One region of the Stenotrophomonas sp. 63632_Sma genome, then DNA from elsewhere that is predicted to be linked to it. Evidence: predicted binding sites of a transcription regulator. Region 1 holds the regulator's gene; the other holds the start of a gene.
The links. The regulator FliA, encoded in region 1, starts transcription of late flagellar genes. The targets are predictions, from matches to a motif close to TAAAGTTTNNCNNNCNNNGGCCGATAA.
Positions count from the first base shown of each region.

Region 2: a site for FliA is predicted at 3,888-3,914, ahead of ACZK45_RS05960 (methyl-accepting chemotaxis protein). Genes of this name have one in related genera too.

Region 1 is NZ_CM151220.1:2,152,405-2,160,018, forward strand. Features, by position in the region: gene motD (flagellar motor protein MotD) at 1-188, opposite strand, end outside; gene ACZK45_RS09945 (flagellar motor protein) at 190-930, opposite strand; gene ACZK45_RS09950 (chemotaxis protein CheA) at 1,032-2,864, opposite strand; gene ACZK45_RS09955 (protein phosphatase CheZ) at 2,867-3,472, opposite strand; gene cheY (chemotaxis response regulator CheY) at 3,472-3,864, opposite strand; gene ACZK45_RS09965 (RNA polymerase sigma factor FliA) at 3,922-4,665, opposite strand; gene ACZK45_RS09970 (MinD/ParA family ATP-binding protein) at 4,662-5,549, opposite strand; gene flhF (flagellar biosynthesis GTPase FlhF) at 5,536-7,158, opposite strand; gene flhA (flagellar biosynthesis protein FlhA) at 7,304-7,614, opposite strand, start outside.
Region 2 is NZ_CM151220.1:1,293,837-1,301,450, forward strand. Features, by position in the region: gene mutS (DNA mismatch repair protein MutS) at 1-634, opposite strand, end outside; gene ACZK45_RS05945 (O-antigen ligase family protein) at 975-2,252, shown strand; gene ACZK45_RS05950 (glycosyltransferase) at 2,252-3,244, shown strand; gene ACZK45_RS05955 (barstar family protein) at 3,273-3,665, opposite strand; gene ACZK45_RS05960 (methyl-accepting chemotaxis protein) at 3,946-6,168, shown strand; gene ACZK45_RS05965 (glycine zipper 2TM domain-containing protein) at 6,334-6,702, shown strand; gene ACZK45_RS05970 (ABC transporter permease) at 6,823-7,614, opposite strand, start outside.

The DNA of each region.
Region 1 (7,614 bases):
ATCGTGCGCGGCGCGCCCCCGAAGGCATCGGTCAGCGCGTCGGCCATGATCCGGTACTTGCCTTCGTTCACCGAGGAAATCGCGTACATGACCACGAAGAAGGCGAGCAGCAGCGTCATCAGGTCGGCATAGGGGATCGCCCATGCTTCGTGGTTGGCGTGCTCTTCGTGGTGCTTGCGGCGGGCCATGTCAGTGCAGGAAGCCGGAGAGGTTGGTTTCGATGTTGCGCGGGTTTTCGCCCTGGGCGATCGAGATCAGGCCTTCAATGACCATTTCGCGGTCGCGGGTGTTGTGCGAGATCACACTCTTGAGCTTGGCGGCCACCGGCAGGAACAGCAGGTTGGCCGAGGCGATGCCGTAGATGGTGGCGGTGAACGCTGCGGCGATGCCGTGGCCGAGCTTGCTCGGGTCGGCCAGGTTCTTCATCACCGCGATCAGGCCAAGCACGGCACCGATGATGCCCAGCGTCGGTGCATAGATGCCCATCGCTTCGAAGACCTTGGCACCGGCCTGGTCCTGGTGTTCCTGGCTGCCCAGTTCGATTTCCAGCATGTGCCGCATCGATTCGGGTTCGACGCCGTCCACCAGCAGCTGCAGGCCCTTGCGCAGGAACGGGTCCTGCTGTGCTTCCACCTGCGATTCCAGGCCCAGCAGGCCCTGGCGGCGGGCGATGTTGCTCCACTCGACGATCTGCTGGATCAGTTCGCGGCGATCGCTGTGCGGCGGGCGCACGACCCAGCGCACGATCTTGAAGGCATGCTTGAACACCGCCGGCGAGGTATGCAGCAGGATCGCGGCGACGGTGCCGACGATGACGATCACGAACGCCGCAGGCGACCACAACGACGCCAGGCCGGCGCCCTTGAGGATGCTGCCGCCGACCAGCGAGGCCAGGGCGAGAAAGAGTCCAATGAGGCTGAGTCTATCCATGGTTCCGGTATCGGCGTGTATGAATGGGACTTGAGACACCGGTAGATCGCGTACAGACGGTGGTCACAGTTTTCGGGGCGCCGGGCATGGCCCGGTGGGGTTCATCGCAGCCCGTCCACGTCCAGGATCAGCGCCATGCGACCATCGCCGATCAAGGTTGCACCGGCATAACCGCGCAGGCCGCGCAGCGCTTTCGGCAGCGGCTTGATGACCACTTCCTCACGCCCGCGTACCTGGTCCACGACCAGCCCGAAGCGCGCTTCGCCAGCCTGCAGCACCACGATGGTCAGCAGCGGCGAGGCGGCCGGCGTCACATCCAGCCACTGGCGCAGATCGACCAGCGGCAGCGTGTGCGAGCGGCGGTCGAGCACGGCACGGCCATCGAACCAGCCCAGCGAGGTGCGCGGCGCGTGCAGCACTTCCATCACGCGGGCCAGCGGCAGCGCATAGACGTCCTCGCCGGCCTGCACCAGCAGGGTCGGCAGGATCGCCAGGGTCAGCGGCACGCGGATCAGGAAGCGGCTGCCACGGCCCAGTTCCGACTGGATCTGGATCTGGCCGCTCAGTTCGCGGATGCGTGACTGCACCACGTCCATGCCGACGCCACGACCGGAGATGTCGGTGACCTGCTGCTTGGTCGAGAAGCCGGGCAGGAACACCAGGTGCAGGCACTCCTCGCTGCTCAGGCGCGCGGCGGCTTCCGGATCGATCAGGCCCTTCTCGCGGGCCTTGGCACGCAGCTTTTCCGGGTCGATGCCGGCGCCATCGTCCTGCACCTCGATGCTGACGTAGTCGCCTTCCTGCTGTGCGGACAGGCGCACATGGCCCATCCGTGGCTTGCCCTGTGCCTCGCGCAGGTCGGGCATTTCCACGCCATGGTCGATGGCGTTGCGGACCAGGTGCACCAGCGGGTCGGCCAGCGCTTCCACCAAGTTGCGGTCGAGCTCGGTCTCGGCGCCGATCAGTTCCAGGTCCACTTCCTTCTTCAGCGAGCGGGCGACGTCGCGGGCAACCTTGGGGAAGCGCGAGAACACCTTGCCCACCGGCTGCATGCGGGTGCGCATCACTGCCGACTGCAGGCGGGCGGTGGCGATATCCAGAGTGGACACGGCCCGGTCCAGCTCTTCATCGCGCAGGCGTGCACGCAGGGTCTTGAGCCGATTGCGTGACAGCACCAGTTCGCCGATCAGGTTGACGATCGCGTCCAGGCGCTTGGTGTCCACGCGCACGGTATGTTCGGCCTCGGCCAGCGGCTTGGCGGCCGGCTTCGCCACCGGTGCCGGTGCGGCGACCGGGCGCGGCGCTGCGATCGGGGCCGGTGCCACCACGGCCGCAGGCTTGGTGCCCGGTGCCGCGCCACCGTGCAGCTGGTCGAGCAGGGCTTCGAACTCGTCTTCGCTGATCAGTCCGTCGTCGGCCTTCTTCGCCGGTGCGACCGCGGTCGGGGCATTGCCGCCGTGCAGCTGGTCGAGCAGGGCCTCGAACTCATCATCGGTGATCAGGTCACTGCCACCGGCGGCGGGCGCAGCGGCGGCTGCCGCCGGGGCGGTGGCGCCACCGTGTACATCGAACTGCGCGATCAGCTCGGGGGGCGCGTAGCCCGGTTCGGTACCCGAGGACACTGCATCCAGCATCGACTGCAGGTAATCCAGCGATTGCTGGGCCGCGTCGAAGTGGTGGGCCTGCAGCACGGCCTGGCCGGCACGTGCGGCGCCCAGCGCCTCTTCAGCGGCATGGCACAGCTCGACCATGGCGGTGACGCCGAGGAAGCCGGCGCCGCCCTTGAGCGTGTGGTAGCCACGGAACACCGCGTTGAGCTGATCGCTGTCCTGCGGTGCCTGCTCCAGCGACACCAGCTGTTCGCCGAGGCGATCCAGGATCTCCTGCGCCTCGATGATGAAATCGGCAGTGATGTCGTCGGATACCGCGCTCATGCTTACAGCCCCAGATCCGACAACAGGTCGTCGGCGTCGTTCTGCGAGACCGCGTGGCGGTCCAGTCCCTTCAGTGCCGGCCCGGCCAGTTCCGGGTCGGTGCGATGCTGTTCCGGCGGCAGGCCGAGCGCGCCGAAGCCTTCGTGCACGCGGCGGACGATGCCGACCACGCGACGGATGATCTGCCCGGTCAGGTCCTGGTAGCTCTGGGTCAGGGCGATCTCGGTCAGGTTGTGGCGGATGCGCTCGAGCTGCGCGTCCTGGCCCGGCTGCAGGCCTTCGGCGCGCAGCTGTTCGGTCAGGCTGCGGCATTCCTCGGCCAGGTCCAGGGTGCGGTGCGTGGCCTGTTCGGTCATCGCCACCACGTGGTCCAGTCGCGCGCAGGCGTCGTCCAGTTCGCCGGCTTCGCTCGGCACGGTCGGCAGTTCGCCCAGCGCCTGTCCCAGCTCGCGGGCCAGCCGCGAGAGGCCGCTCATCATCGGCTGCGTGCGCAGCGCGACCAGCCCGTCGATGCGCTGCCGCCAGGCGGCCTCGTCACCGGATTCGAGCGCGTCCAGGGCCTCCTGCAGGCGCAGGGCGAGGGCGTTCTTGTCGACCGTGGTATCCATCAGGCGCTGGCCGCCAGGCGTTCGAAGATCTTGCCGAGCTTCTCTTCCAGCGTCTGCGCGGTGAACGGCTTGATGATGTAGCCGTTCACGCCGCTCTGGGCGGCTTCGATGATCTGCTCGCGCTTGGCTTCTGCCGTGACCATCAGCACCGGCAGGGTCTTCAGCTTGGCATCGGCACGGATGGCCTTGAGCAGCTCGATGCCGGTCATCACCGGCATGTTCCAGTCGGTGACCACGAAATCGAACGGCTGGCTCTGCAGCAGCGACAGCGCGGCATGCCCGTCCTCGGCTTCGGCGGTATTGGTGAAGCCCAGATCGCCCAGCAGGTTCTTGACGATTCGACGCATGGTCGAGAAGTCGTCGACGATCAGGATGCGCATGTTCTTGTTCAAAGCAGAATTCCTTTGTTGTTCATTCCGGACGGCCGGGGGCAGCCGCCTCGGGGATGTTCATTCTTCGAGGCCTGCGTCGGCAGCCTCGAACAGCTTCAGCCGGCCGCGCAGGCGCAGTACCGCCTGGCCGTGGATCTGGCAGACCCGCGACTCGCTCACGCCGAGCACCGCGCCGATCTCCTTCAGGTTCAGTTCCTGCTCGTAGTACAGCGAGAGCACCAGTTGTTCGCGCTCGGGCAGGTGGCCGATGGCCTTGCCCAGCTCGCGACCGAACTCACCGCGCTCCAGTACCTGCTGCGGGGTCGGCCCGCCCTGGGCGACGGTGTCCAGCTCGCCCTGGTCCTCGATGCGCGATTCCAGGCTCAGCACCTGGCCACGTGCAGCGTCTTCCATCAGCCGCAGGTACTCAGGCAGCGGCATCTCCATCGCGGCGGCCACTTCAGTGGCGCTGGCGGCACGGCCACTGCTCTGTTCCAGGCGGCGGATGGTGGCGGCGGCATCACGTGCACGGCGGTGCACCGAGCGCGGGACCCAGTCACCACGGCGGATCTCGTCGATCATCGAACCACGGATGCGGATCGAGGCGTAGGTCTCGAAAGAAGCACCCTGGTCGGCGTCATAGCTGCGCGAGGCTTCGATCAGGCCCATCATGCCGGCCTGGATCAGGTCGTCGACCTCGACGCTGGCCGGCAGGCGCGCGGCCAGGTGGTGGGCGATGCGCCGCACCAGGTCCGAATGCTGGGCGATGACTTCGTTTGCAGCCGAGCGCTGCACTTCCCTGTACTGGGCTGCGCCTTTCATGCCGTCACCCCACGCTGCTTGAGGATGCGTTCGAGGAAGAACTCGACGCCGCCACGCGGTTCGGTCGGCGCCTGCCAGCGCGCGGTACGGCGCGCGATCTCGGTGATCGCCAGCGCCGCCGGGCTGGACGGATAGGCCTTCACCACCGGCTGCTGGCGCTGCACCGACAGGCGCAGCCAGTCATCCTGCGGCACGCAGCCGAGGTAGTTCAGCGAGACATCGGCAAGGAACTTCTCGCAGACGCGGGTCAGCTTTTCGTACAGCACGCGGCCCTCGTTCGGGTCGCGCACCATGTTGGCCACCACCTGGATGCGGTCCACGCCGCGCTCGCGCGACAGCACCTTGATCAGTGCGTAGGCGTCGGTGATCGAGGCCGGCTCGTCACAGACCACCACCACGGTGTCCTGTGCGGCCTGGCAGAAGGTCAGCACGCCATCGGTGATGCCCGCGGCAGTGTCCACCACCATGATGTCCAGCTCGCGCTCCAGCTCGGAGAACACGTTGACCAGGCCAACGTGCTCAGCCGGGGCCAGCTCGGCCATGTGCCGGCGGCCGGATGCGGCCGGGACCACCAGTACGCCGTTCGGGCCTTCGACGATGACGTCGTCCAGCGAACAGCGCCCGGCGACCAGGTCGGCCAGGGTAAAGGTGGGGTTCAGGCCCAGGATCACGTCGATGTTGGCCAGGCCGAGGTCGGCGTCCAGCAGCAGCGTGCGCTTGCCCATGCCAGCCAGGGCCACGGCCAGGTTGGCCGACACATTCGTCTTGCCCACGCCGCCCTTGCCGCCAGTGACCGCAATGGTGCGCACAGGGCCGAGCGGCTCGCTGCGGGTGGCCGACAGCGGGAAGGTCTTGGTCAGCTTGGCGTACTCACGCGACGGCATGGTTCAACTCCGGGTTGCAGGGCATATCGGCCGCGCGGCGCAAATCTTCAAGGCGAAGTACAAGATTGGCTGCACTGGCCCGGTGCAGGTCCTCCGGGACGTCCTGGCCATCGGTCACCCAGGTGATCGGCAGGGCATGGTCCACGGCCACCGACAGGGCGTTGCCGAAGCGGCCGGTCTCGTCCAGCTTGCTCAGTACCAGGCCCTGCAGGTTGGCGGCGCCGAAGCGGCGGACCACCTCGTCCATGTCGCCGAAGCTGGTGTTGGCCGGCAGCACCAGCAGGGTGCGGACCTGGCGGGCGGCACGCAGCCACTGCAGCTGGGCGGCCAGGGCGCGGTCGCGCGGGCCCAGGCCGGCGGTGTCGATCAGCACCAGCTTGTAGTCCTTCAGGCGTTCCAGCAGCTGGTCCAGGTCGGTGCCGCTGTTGGCCTCGTGCACCGCGATGCCGAGCTGGCGGCCGTAGCCGTACAGCTGCTCGCGGGCACCGATGCGGGTGGTGTCGGTGGTGACCAGGGCCACGTCACGCGGCGCGTGCTTCTCGGCGAAGCGCGAGGCCAGCTTGGCGATGGTGGTGGTCTTGCCGGCGCCGGTCGGTCCGACCAGTGCGATCACACCACCTTCTTCCAGCGGGTCGACCGGGGCGATCGGCAGCTTGCGCGAAATCAGCCCCAGCATCAGGCCGCGGCCTCGATGGGCCTCGGTCTCCAGCGGGATCTGCATGGCCACGTCGCGGGCCAGGCCGGCATCGAAGCCATACTCGTCCATCAGGTCCAGCGCGGTGGCGCGCACCGGGCAGCCGCGCAGGCGCTCGTCGGTGAAGCGGTTCATCTCGCGCTCGATCACATGGCGCATGCCGGCCACTTCCTGGCGCAGCTGGCGGATCTCGGCGTCGTCCTGGGCCACCAGGGTCAGTGCCGGGGCTGGGGCCAGCACGGGGGCAGCGCCGGTTTCGTCGCTGGCTTCGACCGGTGCCGGTTCGCTGGCGACGATCCCGGGTTGCGCTTCGGTCACGGCAGCGGTAGGCAGCGGCGGCGGCTGCACGGCCGACGCCGCGCATTCGTGATGCGTCTCGTGCGGCGGGTCGATCTGGAAGCGGGCGCGGTTGGCCGGTGCGGCGGTGCTGGGCGCCGGTGCGACGATGGCTTCGGCGAACGGAGCGAAGGGCTGATCCGGCAGCGCCGGTTCGTTGACGGCGGCGCGTGCCAGGGTGGCGGCGAAGCCGGTGCTGCCGCGGGTCGGCACGATCTCGTCGGCGCTGTCCAGGGTGCGGCCGGTGGCGCCGACCGCAGCGCGGGCGAGGGCAGCCACGGCCGAGGTGGTTGCGGCGACCGGTTCCGGTGCCGGGGTGTTGCTGCGGCGGCGGGTGACCGCGGCGATCACCGCGTCGGCGGCGGTGCGCGGCTTCGGCGCCGGCGGCGGAGCGATGTCACGACGCGAGGCTTCCAGTGCACGCTGCACGGCGCTCTCGTCGTAGTTGGCGGCGGCGACGATCTCGATGCCTTCCTCGATCCGGCGGTTGGACAGGATCACGGCGTCAGGACCATGTTCCTTGCGCACCAGGTTCATGGCCGAGCGCATGTCGGCGGCGACGAATCGTTTGATTTTCATGCTGTGGTCACGGGACGAAGACGGCGGGGTGGCGGTCGGAGAACTCGGGTGGTCGGTGGTCTGCACGGTGCGGGTTCCCCTTGGTATCTGTCTGTTGCGTTGGTTCGAAAGTGGTGTCTGTTTTCTGGCGCATCGGAGGGCGGCGTCAGCTGATCGTTCCGACCAGCTTCAGGCGCTTGTCCTCCGGCACCTCGCTGTAGGCCAGGACCGACAGCGACGGAACGCTGTGGCGGACCAGGCGGGCCAGCGCGGCACGCACCGGGCCAGGTACCAGCACGACCGCGGGCTCGTTGCGGGCTTCCTGCTTGCTGACACATTCGGCCAGGCTCTGGTGCAGTCGCTCAGCGAGTCCGGGTTCCAGCGCGGCGCCGTTGCCCTGCGTGGACTCCTGCAAGACACGTTCCAATTGTGGGTTGAGCGTGAACACCGGCAGCTCCGCCGACATTCCGGCGATCT
Region 2 (7,614 bases), 860 kb from region 1:
AGCCGCTCAGGTCATGCAGCTTGAAGAAATTCAGCAGCTGGCGGCGGCCGCTGTCGGCATCGAACAGCCACGGCGCGCGGCGACGTACGCCGGTGCGCTGGCGCAGGAACTCCGGCCAGTTCTCTTCATCGGGCACCAGCAGCTCGGCCGGTTCCAGCCGTGCCAGTTCGGCTTCCAGCGCGTCGTCGGTTTCCACCTCGTTGACCAGGAAGCGGCCGCCGGCCAGGTCGGCCCAGGCCAGGCCGTAGCCCTGCTTGCTGCGCGACAGGGCCATCAGCAGGGTGTCGCGGCGTTCATCCAGCAGCGCCTCGTCGGTGACCGTGCCGGGGGTGACGATGCGCACCACCTTGCGCTCGACCAGGCCCTTGGCCAGCGCCGGGTCGCCGATCTGCTCGCAGATCGCCACCGACTCGCCCAGCGCCACCAGCCGTGCCAGGTAGCCTTCATAGGCATGTACCGGCACGCCGGCCATCGGGATCGGTGCGCCGCCGGAGCTGCCGCGCTGGGTCAGGGTGATGTCGAGCAGGCGCGCCGCCTTGCGGGCGTCGTCATAGAACAGTTCGTAGAAGTCACCCATGCGGAAGAACAGCAGCAGGTCCGGGTAATCGGACTTGGCCGCGAAGAACTGCTTCATCAGCGGGGTGTGTTCCTTGGACGCCTTGGCGTTGCTGGTGTTGTCTTTTGTATCAGTCACTTGGGGCGTTTCGCGTCTTGGCAGGGCGTCGGGGCGTGGCCACGCGCAGGCATGGCCGGAGAGGACATTAGTGTAGCGACCTGGGGCGGTCGATGATCCGCGGCACCCGCGCTGGGCCCGGGGGCTGTCCGTGTGCCAACGCCTGCGCCCCTGCGCCGGCACTTTGGTTGATTTCCCCAGGGGCCCACGGTAGTGTCAGCCCCGGCGATTTCCGCCAAGCGGCCTCCATGGAAACCGGGGCGACTTATCCCCCGGGCGGGCGTTGATGGAAAGAACAAGCATGACTGCAGCCTGCATGGCCGCCGAACCTCGTTACACCTGGCGTACCGTCCTGCTGAGCATCCTGGTCGCCATCGTTCCGCTTGCCGGCTCCGCACCCTACACCTTGCTGAAGGCGGTGCTGCTGCTGGCCCTGCTGGTCACCGGCGTGGTTCTGATCCGCCGCCAGCCCGATGTCCGCCTGCGCTACCGCATCGCCCGGTTCATCGTGATCGTCTGCTTCCTGCGCCTGGCCTATGCCTTCTACAGCATCCTCTGGCACGGGCTGCGCTGGAACGAGCTGGATCTGCCGGCGCAGACACTGCTCTACCTGGGTACCGCTGCCGTGTTCGCCACTGCGCTGGACTGGCGCCTGATCTGGAAGATCTTCGCCGTGTCCACCCTGGTCTTCGGCGGGTCGTGCATCGTGCAGCACCACGTGATGGGCCTTGAACGCGCGCACGGTTTCAGTGGCGGCGAATGGACCGCCATCGAGTTCACCATGGTGACGCTGTGCATGGCGTTGTTCTCGGTCATCCGGTTGATCCAGCCCAATGTGCATCCGGCCGAACGCTGGCTGCACGGCGTGGCCATCGCCGTTGGCGTCTACGGTTCGATCCTGGCGCAGAGCCGCGGGCCGATCCTGGCGTTCATTCCCGCCATGCTGATGGTGATTGCGGTGCACGTACGGCGCACCCGGCGCTGGCGGGGGGCACTGGCCTTCGTCGGTGCCCTGGTCATTGGCGTGGTCGGTGCCACCTCGGTGCTGAACCATGAGGTGATCCAGCGCTTCGGTGAGGTCAGTGGCGAGATCTCCGGTTTCAACCAGGAAAACGAGGTCGGCTCGGTCCGTGAGCGCATCGCCATGTGGGGCGTGGCGGTCGACGCCTTCGCCGAGCATCCCGTGGCGGGGGTGGGCCTGAACCAGTTCGGTACCTATGCACGTGAGGGCATCGCCCGCGGCGAGGTGTCCGAGTCGATCTTCCGCTACAACCACCCGCACAACGAGTACCTGGAAGCGGCGGTGACCGGTGGCGTGCCGTTGCTGCTGATCATGCTGCTGGTCTTCATCCTGCCCGGCATTCATTTCGTGCGGCGCCTCGGCCACGCCGACGACATCACCGCGATGATCGCCACCGCCGGACTTGCCGTGGTGATCGTCTATGCGCTGTCGGCGTTCACGGACAACGTGTTCTACCGGGCGATGCCCCATTCGTTCTATTTCTACCTGGTGCTGGGCTTCATGCTGGCGACCGCCTTGCCTGCGCGCGACCTGCGCCGGCCAGGGAGTCCCTCCTGATGGCGCATATCCACCTGCTGGCCGCCGACAACCAGCGTGGCCTGTCCCATGACATCCAGGTGATCGAGCGCTCGTTGCAGCAGCTCGGGCACACGGTGACGGTCAGCCGTCTGGACGCGGTGCGCAATGGGGGGGCCTGGAAGCTCCGCGGGATGCGCCTGCGCAGGCTGCTGGCCTCGTGGCTGAGCCTGGGGCGCACGCCGGCCCGGTTCGACATCAACATCTCGCTGGAGCATGTCCGGCCGGCAAGCTTCGGACTGGCCGAGGTCAATCTGTTGATTCCGAATCCGGAATGGGTGTCCGCACGCAGCCTGCGGATCCTGCCGCGGTTCGATGCGTTGTTGACCAAGACCGAAGACGCCACGCGCATCTTCAACGCACTGGGCATGCGCGCGCTGGAAGTCGGTTTCTGCAGCCGTGACCGCTACGACCCGGCGGTGCCGCGCAGGCCGCGCACTTTCCTGCATGCGGCCGGTACCAGCCGCATGAAGGGGACGGCAACGCTGGTCGAGGTCTGGAAGCGCCATCCGGAGTGGCCCTTGCTGACCATCCTGCGCGGCGGCCCTTCGGACGAAGATGAGGGCGGGGCCGCGAACCTGCGGATCGTCCGCGAGCGGCTGCCCGACCAGGAGGTGCAGCGCCTGCAGAACGAACATGCGTTCCACCTGTGCCTGTCGCAGACCGAAGGCTGGGGCCATTACCTGGTGGAAGCGATGAGCTGCGGGGCGGTGGTGATCACCTGCGATGGCGCGCCGATGAACCAGATGATCGACGACAGCCGCGGCATCCTGGTTGACGCGCACGAGGGCGAGCCCTGTCATCTGTCCAGGACCTGGCATGTGGATGAGAAGGCGCTGGAACAGGCCGTCGAGCGTGCGCTGGCGATGGATGAGGCCGAGTGGACCCGGCTGGGCGCCAATGCACGCGCATGGCACCTGGCCAGCGAAGTGGCGTTCCCACGCCGGCTGGGCGAGGCCCTGGCCAAGCTTTGAGTTGATGCGGCTGGTTGCTGCAGAGTGCTCAGCCTGGCACCAGGGTGATCTGCGGATGGCTGCCGAAGATCTCCATGACGATCTCGAAGTAGGTCTGTCCCTGGCCAAGTGACAGTGCCGTCAACTGAGCGTGGATGGCCGGACCGTTGAACCTGCCGCCCTGATCGAGTTTCGACTGCAGCCAGGCGCGTGTGGTCTCGCGGCCCAGTGCCTCGCGGCTGTGGGCGATGTCGCGCCACACCACCGTGGCGGTGGCATGACCGGCGAGCGCGCCGTAGCCCCCGTGCAGCAGGTCATCAAGCGCGTCCAGGCTTGCGCCCAGCTGCCAGTCTTCGTCGGCCATGAACACACGATTGATTTCCACGTAGAGGCTGGCGATGTCGTTGATGGACGCGCCTTCGATGTGCAGGATCCGTGTCATCTGCAGACTGTAGCCCTCCGGGGCGACGGTTGTGTCCGGCGCAGATAATCCGGGCCGCCCTGGATGGGGTGGCGTTATTATGGTGTTAATCCTGCGTGATTTTCATCGGACGCTGGCGTGTCAGCGCTATTCGATAAGGATATGGCGCCATTATCGGTCGCCGCATTTTCTGACTGCCTGCACAGTTCCATATATTTGGATCGGTCCATATATAAAGTCCCGTAAAGTTTCCCTCCGCTGCGCCGCCATCGAACGTACGGCCACGATCAAGGGAATTGAGATGCTTGCCTTACGTAATCTCCGTGTGGGATCCCGGCTTGGCGCCGGCTTCGGTCTGCTGCTGCTGTTCATCATGGCCATCGTCGGCCTGGTGCTGTATGGGAATCAGCTGAAATCCGCCCAGTTCGAGAAAGTGGTGGACGTCAACATGGTGAAGATGCGCCTGTTGAATGACATGCTTGATACCAACAACGCGGTGCTGATGCATCGTCGCCTGATGGTGATCAAGCGGGGTGACGAGTTCGACAAGGATTACCAGCGTGCCCAGGAGTTGTCGCGGACCTATGACGGTATCTGGGCCAAGTACATCAAGATTCCGCGTGACGCTACCGGCGATACCCTGGTCGCGCGCATCGAGGCGGCCCGCAAGGCCACCGATGCATCAACCCAGCAATTGCATGAGCGCATGAAGGCGGGGGATTTCGATGGTGCAGCGAAGGAGCTGCTGGCCGAGCACGGATTGGCAACGGCCTGGAATGAATCCATTTCGGCCCTGCTGCGCCACCAGGAAGCACTGACCGAACGCAGCCGCGAAGAGTACCGCGCAACCGAATCGTGGACCGGCACGCTGTCGATCGCGTTCGGGGCACTGAGCCTGTTGCTGGGGACGTTGGCGGCCTGGGCGATCACCCGCAGCCTGACCCGCCCGCTGGAAGGAGCGGTGAAGCTGGCCGACGGCATCGCCAGTGGCCGCCTGGACAGCAGCATCGACGCCACCGGCAACGATGAGGTGACCCAGCTGCTGAAGTCGATGCAGCGCATGCAGGCACAGCTGCAGTCGGTGATGGCGGCACAGGGGGAGCTGGCCCGCCAGCACGATGCCGGCAGCCTCAGCTACCGCATGGACGAGAGCGCGTTCCCCGGTGACTACGGGCGCATGGTGCATGAGACCAATGCGCTGGTTGGATCGCACGTGCAGGTACAGAACCGGCTGATCGAGGTGATGAAACACTACGCACGCGGCGATCTGTCGGTGGACATGGACCCGCTGCCCGGCGAGAAGGCGGCGATCACCCAGGCGATGGACGAAACCAAGTCCAGCCTGTCGGCGATCAACAGCGAGATCCGCCGGTTGGCGACAGCGGCTGCGGCAGGCGACTTCAGCCTGCGCGGCGACGAAGATCGCTTCGCCTATGATTTCCGCGACATGGTGGCTGGGCTCAATCGCCTGATGCAGACCACCGACGAGAACCTGGTGCAGGTCTCGACCCTGCTGCAGGCCATCTCGCGCGGCGACCTGACCGTGCGCATGCAGGGTGATTTCCATGGCGTGTTCGCGCGCATGCGTGATGACTGCAATGCCACCGTCGACCAGCTCAAGCAGATCGTCGGCCGCATCCAGTCCAGCGCCTCCAGCATCAATCTGGCCGCAGGTGAAATCGCTTCGGGCAACACCGACCTGTCGCGGCGTACCGAACAGCAGGCGGCAAACCTGGAAGAAACGGCAGCATCGATGGAGGAACTGACCTCCACCGTGAAGCAGAATGCCGAGCATGCACGGCAGGCCAACCAATTGGCCATCGGCGCGCATGGTGTTGCCTCCCAGGGCGGTGAAGTGGTGGGCCAGGTGGTCACCACGATGTCGGCCATCGAGGCATCGTCGAAGAAAATCGCCGAGATCATCAGCGTCATCGACGGCATCGCCTTCCAGACCAATATCCTCGCGCTGAACGCGGCGGTCGAAGCTGCGCGTGCCGGCGAGCAGGGCAGGGGCTTTGCAGTGGTGGCCAGCGAAGTGCGTACGCTGGCGCAGCGCTCGGCGGGGGCGGCCAAGGAGATCAAGGGGCTGATCGAGGATTCGGTCGGCAAGGTCGCCGACGGCTCGGCGCTGGTCCGCCAGGCGGGCACCACGATGGGCGAGATCGTGGCCTCGGTGCAGCGCGTGACCGACATCATGGCCGATATCTCTGCTGCCTCCCAGGAGCAGAGCTCGGGCATCGAACAGGTCAACCAGGCGGTGGTGCAGATGGATGAGACCACGCAGCAGAATGCGGCGCTTGTAGAAGAGGCCAGTGCGGCGGCACGCTCGATGGAGGAGCAGGCCAACCTGCTGGCCGAGGCGGTTTCGGTGTTCCGCACGGGGGCGGTGACCGCCGCCGCCGCGGTGCGCCCGGCGCTGGCTGCCGTGGCGGCATCGGTTGCGCCGGTACGCCGGCCCGCGGTGCTGTCGCCGCGGATCGAGCCGACGCTGGCCGCCAATGCGGGTGGTTGGGAAGAGTTCTAGAAGAGGGCAAGGCCGGCAGGGAGACGGCGCCCATCGCGACGGCTGGTCGCGATGGGCGCGGATTTCTTCCTGAACGTGCGATGGCCGATGAAGTGGCGGACACGCGCATTTCACTTCCGGTTGCCAACCGCGGGAGGACACTGGCGCCATACCGGAACTCAGGAGATGGCCATGAAGACCTCGACCCGATTGCTTGTGCTGGGCACCCTGCTGGCAGCTTCGTCGGTGGCCGGCGCGCAGACCTATGGCCCGCGCGATGAGGGACGCAAGTTCAACGACGGCAGCCGCGTGGTCTGCAAGAACGTGGAAGTGCAGCGCAACTCGCGCGATCCGAACCGCATCACGGGTACCGCTACCGGCGCGGTGATCGGCGGCCTGCTCGGCAACCAGGTAGGTGGCGGCAACGGCAAGAAGCTGGCCACCGTGGCAGGCGCCGTTGCAGGTGGTGCGGCCGGTCGCCAGATCCAGGGCAACAGCCAGCAGAAGAACGGCGACCGCGTGGTGGAACGTCGCTGCGAACGCGTCTACCGCTGATTGACCGACCTGGTTGGCCCTTCCACGATGCAGTATCCGAACGCCGGCCTCGCGCCGGCGTTCTTCGTTGCAGGAAAAGGGGACGGAGGGGATTAAGTCGTAATTCCCCAAACCGGCCGCTTACGACTTAATCCCCTCCGTCCCCTTTTTTGCGAGGAGGCGCCAGCTGGCGAGGCTGCCGTAGAGCAGCAGCAGGGCGGTGAGGGTGATCAGTTCGTGGCTGACTTCGGTCAGGCGGGCGTCCATCTGGTTCAGGCGCACCATCAGGTTGATGCCCGAGGTGGTCGGCAGAAGCTGCGCAAGCCAGACCAGCGGTTGTGGCGTCATCACCGCCGGCCACGACAGGTTGGCCAGGAAGAACAGCGGGATCGAGGTGGCGATGATGTACTGGAAGGCGCGTTCGCGGGTTCGGAAGAAGCTGCCGACGAACAGGCCGAAGGCCACGGTGGCGGCGATGAACAAGGTGCCGCCGAGCAGCTGGCCCAATGGGTTGCCGCCGCGCGGATAGTCCTGCACCCAGGCGGTGAAGCCGGCGTAGTAGAACAGGCCGAACAGGCCGATCAGGCCGAAGCCCAGTGCCATGCCGGCCAGCGTCGGCAGGTCGAAGCGCAGGCGCCGGCCGAGCGCGAGACGACGGCCGCCGAGCAGGACGCCGATGCCCATCAGCAGCGTCTGGTGCACGATCAGCTCGGCCACGCCGGGCACGATGGCGCTGCCGTAGCCTTCCTGGGTGTTGTACAGCGGGCGCTGCACCAGGGTCACCGGTGGTGCCTGCGGCGCGCCCATGAAGGCGGCCTGGCCGACCACCGCCTCACGTCCGAACGCACCCAGTGCATCGGCCACGCTGCCCAGCACCCAGCTGGCGCGGCCCAGGTAGGCGCCGTTGCCGAGCAGCACCAGCTTGGCCGGGTG